4 regions of the Kitasatospora sp. NPDC052896 genome follow, and region 2 is predicted to be linked to each of the others. Evidence: riboswitches for the same ligand, from Rfam matches in the RefSeq annotation. Region 2 holds a riboswitch; each other region holds the start of a gene.
What was found. A riboswitch is a leader RNA that binds a small molecule or an ion and turns the genes downstream of it on or off. The one in region 2 is predicted to bind cobalamin.
Positions count from the first base shown of each region.

Region 1: another riboswitch for cobalamin. It lies ahead of ACIGXM_RS07035 (ribonucleoside-diphosphate reductase subunit alpha); the one in region 2 lies ahead of metE (5-methyltetrahydropteroyltriglutamate--homocysteine S-methyltransferase).
Region 3: another riboswitch for cobalamin. It lies ahead of ACIGXM_RS25740 (CoA-acylating methylmalonate-semialdehyde dehydrogenase); the one in region 2 lies ahead of metE (5-methyltetrahydropteroyltriglutamate--homocysteine S-methyltransferase).
Region 4: another riboswitch for cobalamin. It lies ahead of ACIGXM_RS34420 (FecCD family ABC transporter permease); the one in region 2 lies ahead of metE (5-methyltetrahydropteroyltriglutamate--homocysteine S-methyltransferase).

Region 1 is NZ_JBITZU010000002.1:195,878-199,078, reverse strand. It holds gene ACIGXM_RS07035 (ribonucleoside-diphosphate reductase subunit alpha) at 1-1,431, opposite strand, end outside; cobalamin riboswitch at 1,624-1,765, opposite strand; gene ACIGXM_RS07030 (hypothetical protein) at 1,954-2,763, shown strand; gene ACIGXM_RS07025 (GNAT family N-acetyltransferase) at 2,777-3,201, opposite strand, start outside.
Region 2 is NZ_JBITZU010000004.1:59,451-62,651, forward strand. It holds gene metE (5-methyltetrahydropteroyltriglutamate--homocysteine S-methyltransferase) at 1-1,494, opposite strand, end outside; cobalamin riboswitch at 1,634-1,855, opposite strand; gene ACIGXM_RS11110 (short-chain fatty acyl-CoA regulator family protein) at 2,117-3,201, opposite strand, start outside.
Region 3 is NZ_JBITZU010000015.1:62,940-66,140, reverse strand. It holds gene ACIGXM_RS25745 (DUF5134 domain-containing protein) at 216-812, opposite strand; cobalamin riboswitch at 1,121-1,313, shown strand; gene ACIGXM_RS25740 (CoA-acylating methylmalonate-semialdehyde dehydrogenase) at 1,524-3,023, shown strand; gene ACIGXM_RS25735 (acyl-CoA dehydrogenase family protein) at 3,020-3,201, shown strand, end outside.
Region 4 is NZ_JBITZU010000033.1:20,573-23,773, reverse strand. It holds gene ACIGXM_RS34425 (ABC transporter ATP-binding protein) at 1-278, opposite strand, end outside; gene ACIGXM_RS34420 (FecCD family ABC transporter permease) at 275-1,423, opposite strand; cobalamin riboswitch at 1,508-1,642, opposite strand; gene ACIGXM_RS34415 (G1 family glutamic endopeptidase) at 2,129-2,920, shown strand.

The DNA of each region.
Region 1 (3,201 bases), on a different contig from region 2:
GGCGTCCAGCCGGTCCCAGTCCATCGCGTTCAGCAGGTCACCGGCGGTGGCGCCGGCGGCCACGTGGGCACCCAGGTTGACCGAACCCAGGTTGCAGACCGCGGTCTCCGAGTCGTCGGTGACCTCCAGGATCTCGGTGCAGAGGTTGGAGGAGTGCACCGTCCGGCCGGGCAGCGCGGTCTGGTTGGCGGCGCGGTTGGCCGCGTCCTTGAAGGTCATCCAGCCGTTGCCGGTCTGCGCGAGGGTGCGCATCATCCGGGCGTACAGGGTCTGAGCCGGGATGGTGCGGACCGCCTTGCCGGCGGCCTCGGCCTTCCGGTACGCCTCGTCGAACTCCTCGCCCCACAGGTCGACCAGCTCGGGGACGTCGGCGGGGGAGAAGAGCGACCAGTCGGCGTTGGCGTTCACCCGGCGCATGAACTCGTCCGGGATCCAGTGCGCCAGGTTGAGGTTGTGCGTGCGGCGCGCCTCCTCGCCGGTGTTGTCGCGCAGCTCGAGGAACTCCTCGATGTCGGCGTGCCAGGTCTCCAGGTAGACGCAGGCCGCGCCCTTGCGCCGGCCGCCCTGGTTCACCGCGGCGACCGAGGAGTCCAGGGTGCGCAGGAACGGGACGATGCCGTTGGACTTGCCGTTGGTGCCGCGGATCAGCGAACCGCGCGAGCGGATCCGGGAGTAGGACAGGCCGATGCCGCCGGCGTGCTTGGACAGCCGGGCGATCTGCGCGTAACGCGAGTAGATCGAGTCCAGGTTGTCCAGCGGCGAGTCCAGCAGGTAGCAGGAGGACATCTGCGGGTGCCGGGTGCCGGAGTTGAACAGGGTCGGCGAGGACGGCAGGTAGGAGAGCGTGCTCATCAGCCGGTACAGCTCGGCCACCTCGGTGACCGACTCGGCGCTGTCGCCGACGGCCAGGCCGCAGGCGACCCGGAGCATGAACTGCTGCGGGGTCTCGATCACCTTGCGGGTGATCGGGTGGCGCAGCAGGTAGCGGGACTGCACGGTGCGCAGGCCGAAGTACTCGAAGCGGTCGTCGCCCCGGCGGTCGATCAGCGCGTCGAGCGCGGCGGCGTGCCGGGCCACGAAGTCGGCGGTGGTGTCGCCGATCAGGCCCTCGGTGTGGCCGACGGCGATCGAGGCGGCGAACGAGATCGCGCCCTGGCTGACGGCCTCGTCGGCGATCTCCTCGGCGAGCAGTCGGGCGGCCAGCTTCGAGTACTGCGGGTCCTCGGCGATCATCGACGCGGCGGCCTCCACGGCCAGCCCGCGCAGCTCCGCGAAGTCGGAGCCGGCGTGCCGGCCGCGCAGTGCGGCGGCGGCGACGTGGCCGGGGTCCACCTGGGGGAGGTCGCTGCTCCGGTCCGTCAGCGTCCGGAGGAGCGCGGCGCCGGGCTCCGACCGGTCGAGGGGGTCGGTGCTGGTTCCCTGGGCGGGCAGGGTGGCTGAGGCAGCGGTGGTCAAGGCGCTCTCTCCTGGCGACGGCGACGGACGGTGGGACGAACCGGACCGGGGCAGGGCAGGGGAGCTCGGCGCGGCCACCCGTACCCGGCGGCGCGCTGCGGCGGCATCCCCGGCCCACCCGCGAGGCCCGGACACAAGCTGGACGTGCTTCAAGGCCTCTGCGGGGAAGCCGTGTGGCACACCGTCGGCAGGTACTCGGACTCGCCGGCGCCTCGTGGGGGCGCCCGCTCACCGCTGCGGGGCAGTCCCGGACTCACACCGGGTTCCCCTGCGTCGACAGCGAGAGCGAGCATACATGTAGTGGTGGCTGATGGATGTAACACCCACATGTAGTGTGGCGTGGCGTGGCGGACTGGTGACGGAGGCGGGTTGGTGAGCCACCGCTTCGGACACGGATCGATTACCGGGCCGGGTGGACGGCCCGGTGCGGGCGGGCTGAGGGGGCGTCGGCGGGGATCCCGGCGTGTCAGCTCCCGGGGTGTCATAGGATCGTCGCCCGTGAGTGAAGGGGCGGGGGATTCGGGAGCGGGCTTCGGGTACCCGGGAGAGCCACCCGGCGTGCTGCCGGGCGCGCCGCCCGTCGTGGCCACCGCTCCGGTGGAGTACTGGACCGCGCTGGCCGACCGCTCGGCGGCCGAGGCTCGTCGCCGGGGCCGGCTGCGGGTGCTGCTGGGGGTGCTGGGCGTGCTCGTGGTGCTGGGCGGGGCCGGGGCGGCGGTGCTGCTCGCGAGGTCCCCGACCGCGCCTCGGGCGGCGGCCGTGGTGGCCGCGGGGGCTTCGACGGCGTCGGCGGACCCGACAACCCCGCTCTGGGACGCCGCCACCGACACCGCGCCGCTCTCCGCCGCCGGCCTGTTCCCCGAGCCGACCGTCACGGTGGCCGGCGCCACCTGGACCCGGGCCGCCGAGGTGGCCACCGAGCCGTGCTGGAAGGCCACCACCGGTGGGCTGGGCAACCTGCTCGCGGCCCAGGACTGCCGTCAGGTGATCAGGGCCAGCTACGCCACGGGGGACAGCGTGGTGACCCTGGGAGTCGCCGTCTTCGACCACCGGAGCCAGGCCGACGCCGCGTTCGCCGGCTTCCAGGGGCAGCTCCAGGGCCTGGCCGCGCCGGGCGCGGTGTCGTTCTGCACCGGTCCGGGCTGTGCCGGCACGCACGGCACGCTGGGCCGGTACGGCTATCTCACGGTCGAGGGCACGGTGAAGCCGGGCGGCGCGGCGCAGGACGCCACCGCCACGGCCGCCGCGCCGGCCTTCGACGCGTACCTGCGGACCCGCCTGCTGCAACGCGCGGCGGCGGCGGGCTGACCGGGCGCGCCGGTCAGAAGGCGAGGCTGTAGACCAACAGGTCGACCCCCGGGCGGACGCACCAGTCGCGCTCCGGAGTGCGCCGGAAACCGACCCGCTCGTAGATCCGGTGGGCGGCGGTCATCGCCGGGCGGGTGGAGAACGCCATGCCGGCCAGGCCGAGTTCGCGGCTGCGGGTGACGCAGGCCCGCACCAGGGCCTCGCCGACCCCGCGGCCGCGCGAGGCCGCGGCGGCGGCCAGCATCCGGATCTCGCCCTCCTCGGAGGTGGCGATGTCGGCCCACGGGTTGCCGCCGACCGCGAAGGTCACGCAACCGAGGACGCGCCCGGCCGCCCCGCGCGAGAGATCGGCGGGATCGACGGCCACGTACAGCTCGGCCTCGGCGGACCGCCGGCGGGCATCCCGCAGCAGTTCCACGTACGACCCGTCCGGTTGGG
Region 2 (3,201 bases):
GGGCTCGCCGTGCACCAGGACGTCGAGGCCGGCCTTCTCCTGGTAGGCGATCACTTCGCGGACCTCGGCCTCCATCCGTTCCCGGTAGGCGGCGGCGTCGATGCGTCCGGCGCGCAGGTCGGCGCGGGCGGTGCGCAGCTCGGGGGTCTGCGGGAAGGAGCCGATCGTGGTGGTCGGCAGCAGCGGCAGGCCGAGCCGGGTGCGCTGGGCCTCGGCGCGCTCGGGGTAGGCCTGGGCGCGGCGGGCGTCGGCGGCCGTGGTGGCCGCCGTCCGGGCCCGCACGGCTGGATCGTAGGTGAGGGCGGAGGCGGCGCGGGAGGCCAGGTCGGCGCGGTTGGCGGCGAGTTCGGCGGTGATCGCGGAGGCGCCCTCGCCCAGACCGCGGGCGAGCAGCGCGGCCTCGGCGGCCTTCTGGCGGGCGAAGGCGAGCCAGCGGGCCACCTGCGGGTCGAGGTCGCGCTCCCGGTCCGCGTCGAGTGGGACGTGCAACAGCGAGCAGGAGGGGGCGACGTCGACCCGGTCGGCCAGCCCGAGCAGTACGGCCAGGGTGGACAGCGACTTCTCCAGGTCGTTGATCCAGATGTTGCGGCCGTCCACCACGCCGGCGACCAGGCGCTTGCCGGGCAGGCCGCCGACGGCCGCGAGGTCGTCCAGGTTGGCGGCGGCGGGGCCGGTGAAGTCCAGCGCCAGGCCCTCGATGGGAGCCTTGGCCAGCACTGGCAGTGCCTTGCCGAGACGGTCGAAGTAGGAGGCGATCAGCAGCTTTGGTCGGTCCGTCACGGCACCCAGCTCGCGGTAGGCGCGGGCGGCGGCGTTCAACTCGGCCGGGGTGCGGTCCTGGACCAGCGCCGGCTCGTCCAGCTGGACCCACTCGGCACCGGCCGCGCGCAGGTCCGCGAGGAGCTCGGCGTAGACCGGCAGCAGCCGGTCGAGCAGGGTGATCGGCTGGAAGTCGGCGGCCACGCCGGGCGCGGGCTTGGCCAGCAGCAGGTAGCTGACCGGGCCGAGCAGCACCGGGCGGCCACGGTGGCCGAGGGCGAGCGCCTCACGCAGTTCGGCGACCGCCTTGGTGGAGTTGGCGGCGAAGACCGTGTCCGGGCCCAACTCGGGCACGAGGTAGTGGTAGTTGGTGTCGAACCACTTGGTCATCTCCAGTGGCGCGACGTCCTGGGTACCGCGGGCCATCGCGAAGTAGCCGTCCAGCGGGTCGGCGGCGACGGCGGCCCGGTGGCGCGGCGGGATCGCGCCGACGGCGACCGTGGCGTCCAGCACGTGGTCGTAGAGCGAGAAGTCCCCGGTGGGCACCTCGGTGACGCCGGCCTCGGCCAGCCGGTGCCAGTTGTCGCGGCGCAGGTCGGCGGCGGTGACCCGCAGGACCTCGGCGCTGACGCGGCCGGCCCAGTAGCCCTCGATCGCCTTCTTCAGCTCCCGGTTCGGGCCCTGCCTCGGGTAGCCGTGGACGGTGGCCTGCGGGGTGGTGGAACTCGATGACACGGAACTCTCCTTCGCGAGTCGCGTTGCGATCCCGGGAGAGCACGGAGGTACGAGGGTACGGGAGTGGGGGGACGCGGCACCAGGGGGTGCCCGCCCAGCCCGCCGACCCTCCCACGAGGTCACCGAGATCACCGCGCACCGGTGGCACGCGGGCAGTGGCAGGTCTTCGGACTCGTGGGCACGCCGGGCCTGTTGGTCCGGCACCTACTGGCCGTCGCTTCCCGGGCCCCGCTGGGGCCCAGTGCGTGTGACGGCGGTCGTTCCCACTCACCGCTGCGGGGCAGTCCCGGATTCCCACCGGGTTCCCTCTTGCGACGCGCCTGCCTGGCTGGCAGGGCGAACCGACTGCGAGTCACAGCCTAGGCCCATCGGGCAGCTCCGGCATCGACTGTCCGGATCGCGGATGGTGGCGTGGGAGGGATTCCGGCCGTGGAGAGCTCGGGACCGCCCCGCAGCGGTGAGCCGCCGGGCGCCCCGGTGGCCGCAGCGGGCACCACTCGTCGGACGGTCCGCGCGCCCGAGCCCAGCCCGCCGAGTCGGCGCGGACCGGGTCCGGGGCGAAGGTGCTGAGGTGCTCGTCGACCGTCGGCGGCCGGCTGGTGGCGGGCGCGGCGCGCCGGGGTCAGTGCTCGTGCCGCCGCAGGACGGGGTAGGGCACGGTGGTGCGGCGGTTCTCGTCGATGACGAGGGGGCCGCCGGCCGGCGGCCGGGCTCGCTGGACGCAGTCCTGCCGTTCGCAGATCCGGCAACCGAGGCCGATCGGGGTGGCCGCGCGGGGGTCGTCCAGGGCGACGCCCTCGGAGTAGACGAGCCGGTGGGCGTGGCGCAGCTCGCAGCCGAGTGCGAGGGCGAAGGTGGTGCGCGGGGCGCCGTGCCCGGGTCCGCTGCGGGTCACGGTGGTGGCGGCCCAGAAGTAGCGCTTGCCGTCGGGCATCTCGGCGACCTGGGTGAGAATCCGGCCGGGGGCGGAGAAGGCCTCGTAGACCGTCCAGAGCGGGCAGGTGCCGCCGAGCCGGGAGAAGTGGAAGTCGGTGGCGGACTGCCGTTTGGAGATGTTGCCGGCCCGGTCCACCCTCAGGAAGGAGAACGGGACCCCGCGCAGGCCGGGCCGTTGCAGGGTGCTCAGGCGGTGGCAGACGGTCTCGAAGCCGACGCCGAAGCGGGTCTGGAGCAGCTCGACGTCGTAGCGCAGCTCCTCCGCGGCGGCGTGGAACGCCGTGTACGGCATCAGCAGGGCGCCCGCGTAGTAGTTGGCGAGACCGATGCGGGCGAGCGCCGTGGCCGCCGGGGAGCCGAGGGAGGGTGCGTCGGCGAGGTGCTCGAGGAGCGGTCCGTGTTCGAGGACGGCGAGCTGGGTGGCGAGCTGGAAGGCGCGGCGGCCGTCGGTCAGCCAGGGCGAGAGGTGCAGCAGGCGGGCCGCCGGGTCGTACCTGCGGACGTCGCCGGCCGCCGGCCCGGGCGGGGCGGTGGCGACGACGCGGATGCCGTGCCGGGAGGCGAGCCGGTGCTCCAGGGCGTCCGCCGCCCGGGCGGGCACGATGCCCAGCGCGGCGGCGTCGTCCTCGGCGGCGGTGTCCAGCTCGGCGATGTGGTTGTGGTGCTCGTAGAAGAAGTCGCGGACCTCGTCGTGCGGCTCGGCGGGCAGACCGGTGGACTCCCCTGGCCCGGCGAGGGTCACGGCGCGTTCCACCGCATCACGGTAGCGGC
Region 3 (3,201 bases), on a different contig from region 2:
GGTGGCCCGCGTCGACCCGTCGGGGCGATGCGGGCCACCGACGTGCGCGAGGATCCGCCGGCCGGTCCAACCGGTCTCCTGTCGAGCAGGCCGCGGACGCCGGGAGTACGCGGGACGACGTCCTGAACGTGGAGGTCCAGGGCGTCGAGGGTGAGGTCGTCGCGGATGACAGCCGGGTCACGCAGCCGCTCGCGTCAACGATCGGCTGCGCTGGCCTACATCGCCAGCAGCATCGTGAACATGCCCACGCCCAGTACCAGATGACACGCCTCGGGCCACTGCGGCGACCACAGCACCCCGACTCCGCGGTACCGTCGGGCACCGGACGGGGCCACGGCGAAGTCGAACAGGCGGGTGCAGCTGACGACCACGCAGACACCGAAGAAGACCAGCAGCGCACCGGTGAGCCAGGCGGCACCCACCACAGGTGCCATGCCCGGCATCGCCGGCATGGCACCTGCCGCGTTCGCCATCCGCCCAGCCATGGAGACGGCCATGTAAACCATGGCCAGATGCCCGACCGCGTGCTCCAGATGGTGCCGGCGATGGCCCGCGGAGCGCACGGCGGCGGCCGCCGACCACAGGCCCGCCGGCACGAGAACGGCCACCCACAGGCCTTCGGGCAGGGCCACGCCGGTACCGACCGGGAGGGCCATCACCGCCATGCCCAGCCCCTTGAGTGCCGAGGACGCCTCCAACCGCCTCTCCTCACCGGCCAGTTGGGAGGCCAGGCGCCACCGGACCAGGCAGAGCAGCCCGGTCGCGGTCATCAACGGGACGAAGAGCCATGTCACCAGCTCGGGTTGTCGCATCCGTGTGCTCCCCCTTCCTTCGCACCACCCAGGGTGGAGGGTCGCGAGAGCCCGGAGCACGGGGGCACACTCCGCGCACGGAAGCGCAAGGGGCGTACGAGCAGCGCACGATGAGGCCGAGGAACGCATGCACAACCGCCACCCCGGGGCGGGGGAAAGCCGAGTTGGTTCGCTCTCCGAGGGAGCGTCTGCCGGGACCGCTACCGCCCCTCCCTCCCGGACCACTCCCCCACCCCGCCGCACCACCCGCGCCGCGCTGCTTCGGTCCCGACCGTTCCCGCCGGAAGAGGCGTGGCCCCTGGACTTACTAGGACGTCCAACTATATGGTCGTGACAGGTCCGCGGTGTCAGGGAAGCCGGTGTGAGTCCGGCACGGTCCCGCCACTGTGACCGGGGAGCTCGTCCTCGCAGGAGTCATGGCCACTGGCAGCCAGCCGGGAAGGCCCGAGGGCGGGCGGTGATCCGGGAGTCAGGATACCGGCCGCGGGTGGTTCGTGCTTTCCACGAGGATGGAGACGACACGCATGACTCCAGGGTGCCCGCGGTTCGCCGCCCCAACCCGTGCCGTGCAGAAAGCCCTTCGGGACAACAGGTCCTGACGGGTTCGTTCACCTCCTCCGCCGAGTCGGTCCCGCGCCGCACCACCGTGCGCCGGGCCGCCGGAGGAGGTCTCCATTCCTCCTCTCCCACCCCTGTCGAGAGAAGGAACCGATGGTCCGAGAACTGACCCATTTCATCGCCGGCAAGCGGATCCCCGGTGCCTCCGGGCGCTTCGGCGACGTCTACGACCCCAACACCGGGCGGGTCCAGGCCCGGGTACCGCTCGCGAGCCGCGCCGAGGTGGAGTCCGCGATCGCCGACGCCGAGCAGGCGCAGGTCGGCTGGGCCGCCTGGAACCCGCAGCGCCGGGCCCGGGTGCTGATGCGGTTCCTGCAGCTGGTCGAGCTGGAGAAGGACGAGATCGCCCGGCTGCTCTCCGCCGAGCACGGCAAGACCGTCGCCGACGCCCACGGCGACCTGCAACGTGGGCTGGAGGTGGTGGAGTTCGCCGCCGGGATCCCACACCTGCTGAAGGGCGAGTACAGCGACAACGCCGGCAGCGGCATAGACGTGTACTCGATGCGCCAGCCGCTGGGCGTGGTCGCCGGCATCACCCCGTTCAACTTCCCCGCGATGATCCCGCTCTGGAAGGCGGCACCCGCGCTCGCCTGCGGCAACGCCTTCGTCCTCAAGCCGTCCGAGCGGGACCCCTCGGTGCCGCTGCGGCTGGCCGAGCTCTTCCTGGAGGCGGGGCTCCCGGCCGGGGTGCTCAACGTGGTCAACGGCGACAAGGAGGCCGTCGACACCCTGCTGGAGGATCCGCGGGTGCAGGCGGTCGGGTTCGTCGGCTCCACGCCGATCGCCCAGTACGTCTACGCCACCGCCGCGGCCCACGGGAAACGGGCGCAGTGCTTCGGCGGGGCGAAGAACCACATGATCGTGATGCCGGACGCCGACCTCGATCAGGCCGCGGACGCGCTGATCGGCGCCGGGTACGGCTCGGCCGGCGAGCGCTGCATGGCGATCTCGGTCGCCGTCCCGGTGGGCGAGCAGACCGCCGACGCCCTGGTGGCCAAGCTGACCGAGCGGATCGCGGCCCTGAAGGTCGGCCGTTCGGACGACCCGGCCGCGGACTTCGGCCCGCTGGTCACCCGGCAGGCGCTGGACCGGGTCCGCGAGTACATCGGCCTCGGGGTCCAGGAGGGTGCCGAACTCGTCGTCGACGGCAGGGACTTCCGGCTCGAAGGCCACGAGGACGGCTACTTCCTCGGCGCCTCGCTGTTCGACCGGGTCACCCCGGACATGCGGATCCACCGCGAGGAGATCTTCGGCCCGGTGCTCTCGGTGGTGCGGGCGGCCGACTACGAGGAGGCGCTGCGCCTGCCCAGCGAGCACGAGTTCGGCAACGGGGTGGCCATCTTCACCCGGGACGGCGACACCGCCCGGGACTTCGCCCGCCGGGTGAACACCGGCATGGTCGGGGTGAACGTGCCGATCCCGGTCCCGATCGCCTACCACACCTTCGGCGGCTGGAAGCGCTCCGGTTTCGGCGACCTCAACCAGCACGGCCCGGACTCGATCCGCTTCTACACCCGCACCCGGACCATCACCTCGCGCTGGCCCTCGGGGGTCAAGGAGGGCGCGAGCTTCACCATCCCCACGATGGAGTGAGCAGCGTGCACGACCTGACGAAGGATCAACTCGCCATCGCGGAGACCACCCGGGCCTTCGCCGACGAGTACCTGGCCCCCGACGCGGTGGCCTGGGACCAGGCCAAGCACTTCCCGCTGGACGTCCTGCGCAAGGCGGCCGAGCTGGGCCTGGGCGGCGTCTACGTCCGCGAGGACGT
Region 4 (3,201 bases), on a different contig from region 2:
ACGGTGAAGTCGAATTCGACGCTGGACTCCTGGGCGATCACGGCGACGCGCCGGGCGGCCTGCCTGGGCGGCAGCGCCAGCAGGTCCGTGCCGTCGAGCAGTGCCCTTCCCGCCGCGGGTCGGTTGACCCGGTAGAGCGTCTTGAGCAGGGTCGACTTCCCGCTGCCGTTGGGGCCGAGCAGGCCGACCAGGTGCCCGTCGGGAACGGTGAGGTCCACGTCGGTGACGACGCGCCGGCCCGCGACGTCCACACACAGTCCGACCAGTTCCAGGCTCACTGGTCGGCTCCGTACAGGTAGGGGCGGCGCCGGATCAGCACGATCAGCACCGGTGCGCCGATGAAGGCGGTGATGACGCCGATGGGCATCTCCTGGGGAGCGACGACGGTGCGGGCCAGCAGGTCGCCCAGGACCGTGAACGAGGCTCCGAACAGCACTCCCACGGGGAGCGAGCGCCGATGGTCGGATCCCACCAGGAGCCGGACGATGTGCGGGACCACCAGCCCCACGAACCCGATCACCCCGCTGACCGCCACCGACACCCCCGCCATCAACGAGGTGACCAGGAACAGGTTCCGCCGCAGCCGCCGTACGTCGACGCCGAGTGAGGAAGCCGCCTCGGCGCCCATGGCGAGGGCGTTGAGGGAGCGGGACCGGGCCAGTAGGAAGATCATCGCGGTGGCCAGGGCAAGGGTCGGGACGGAGAGCTGTGACCAGGTGGCCAGGCCGAAGGAGCCCATCAGCCAGAACAGTACGGACTGGGTGGCCTGCGGGTTCCCGCGGAAGATCAGGAAGCTGGTCACCGACTCGAACAGGGCCGAGAGCACCACGCCGCAGAGGATCAGCTGGGTGGGGGCCAACTGCCGCCCCTGCCGCGCCAGGAGCAGCACCGCCAGCATGGCCGCCAATGAGCCGAGCACGCTTCCGAACGAGATCGCCCACGCGCCGAGCGAGGCGAACGCACCGAACAGCAGCACCGTGGTCGCCCCGACGCTGGCCCCCGAGGAGACACCGAGCAGGAAGGGGTCGGCCAGGGCGTTGCGCACCTGGACCTGCACCACCGTGCCCGCGGTCGTCAGCGCCGCGCCGACCACCGCGGCCAGCAGTACCCGGGGCAGCCGGATCTGCCAGACGATGGTGTCGGCGACGGAGGCGGCCGGCCGCCCCGACAGATGGTCAACGACCACCTGCCACACCGCTTCCGGGCTCAACGACACCGATCCGACGCCCACCGCCAGGGTCACCACCGTGACCAGCAGGACCGTGCACGCGGCCAGCACACGAGGGAGCGGGAGACGGCGACCCCGGCCGGTCGAGGCAGCCGGCAGCGCGGGTGGGTGGCCCGTCGCGGCGTCAGGCGCGTCATCCGCCGGCGCGACGCCCAGCGGAACCCGGGCCGGCGGTATGTGATCGTCCGGGTGCACCGAACATCCTCCTTCTACGTGTGCGGGAGGATGCGGGGGGACGGCAGGACTGCGGGACTCCCCGAACCGCCCTTCCTCCGAGGGCCGTTCCGTCGACGTAGCGGCAGGCGACCGGGCTTGCCCCCGAGGGGGACCACCGTTGCGGGACAGCGCCGGAATCACACCGGCTTCGCTGCGACTACACCGTCACGACCCGAGGCCGTGACGGTGTCAGTGTAGGTACAGCGAACCGTCACCATCAATCCTGCACAGCCGGCCAGGCGTCGATTCCTGCGTGACCGTCGTCACCGTCGCACCGGTCCCGGCGCGGTGCTGTCGTGAGGGCGACGAGGGCCCGTGGTCCTGAGCCGGGCTTCACACCTGCCGAGCGGGCTCGTCCGCGCCGAGCGTGCTCAGGGGGTCCGCCCCCCCGGGGGCGGAATGTGGTCGTCCGTCATTTCATCTGTCGAGGTGTGGCTCGGTGCGGTTCGCCGTGATGCGGCCGACGCCGGGCTAACCCTCCGTTCGGTGTGGGATGCGTCACTCGGCTTTCGTTGCCGTGTACGTGTCGAACCTCTTGTCGAAGCGCGTCGGTGACCCTACCTTCCCGATCAGGTAGCTACCGATCGGCCATGACTTCGCGCATCAACTCCGGTCAGCCAGACCGGAATTGTCGCTCGATCATGCCCCCACACCCCCACAACGATAGGCCCAGAGGAGACGCTGATGTCCCCGTCCCGCCGCTCCATATCCGCCGTCGCGATCGCGGCCGCGCTCGGCTTCGCCCCCATGGCCGCGCTCTCCGCCACGCCGGCGGCGGCCGCCGCGCCGCTCGTGCAGGCCCCGATGCACCACCTCTCCGGCCAGGCCGGTGGCTCCACGCCGTTCTTCGTCAGCCACGGCGGCCCGTCGCACACCACGACCACCAGCGACAACTGGTCCGGCTACGCGGCCACCGGCTCGACCTACACCAACGTGTCGACGACCTTCGTGCAGCCCGCCGTCGACTGCTCCCAGGGTGACGGCTACTCCAGCTTCTGGGTGGGCCTGGACGGCTACAGCTCGCAGTCGGTCGAGCAGACCGGCACCGAGGCCGACTGCTCCGGCGGCCAGGCCGAGTACTCCGCCTGGTACGAGATGTACCCGGCGGACCCGGTCACCTACGACAACGTCGTCCAGCCCGGTGACGTGATCACCGAGACGGTCAGCTACGCGTCCAACTCGTACAAGCTGACCCTCAGTGACCGCACTGAGGGCTGGACCAAGACCACCACCAAGAAGGAGAGCGGCCTGGCGCGGTCCTCCGCCGAGGTGATCGCCGAGGCGCCCTGGGACGGCAGCGTCCTGCCGCTCGACGACTTCGGTACCGTCAACTTCAGCAACTCGACGGTCAACGGCTCCTCGCTGGCCTCCAGCAACCCGGTCGGCATCAACATGGTCTCCGACTCGGGCACGCCCGAGGCGACCATCTCCGGGGTGTCCGGTGGATCGTTCTCCGTCACCTGGAACAGCCTGTAACACCCGGCGGTGACACCCGGCCGTCACGGCCGCGCACGCGCGGCCGGGGTCACCAGCCGTACTCCGGCGAGCGGGGGGGGGGGCCCCCCCCCCCCCCCCGGCGGCGGGGCCCCCCCCCCCCCCCGCCCCCCCCCCCCCCCCCCCCCCCCCCCCCCCCCCCGCCCCCCCCCCCCCCCCCTCGCTCCGGTCCCCGCCTGTCCCGCCGCCCTTCGACGGCCCACGGCTCGTGCTGGCCGTGGAGAGCGAGCCGAAACCGGACGGCTCGACCGGCCCGTCACCCG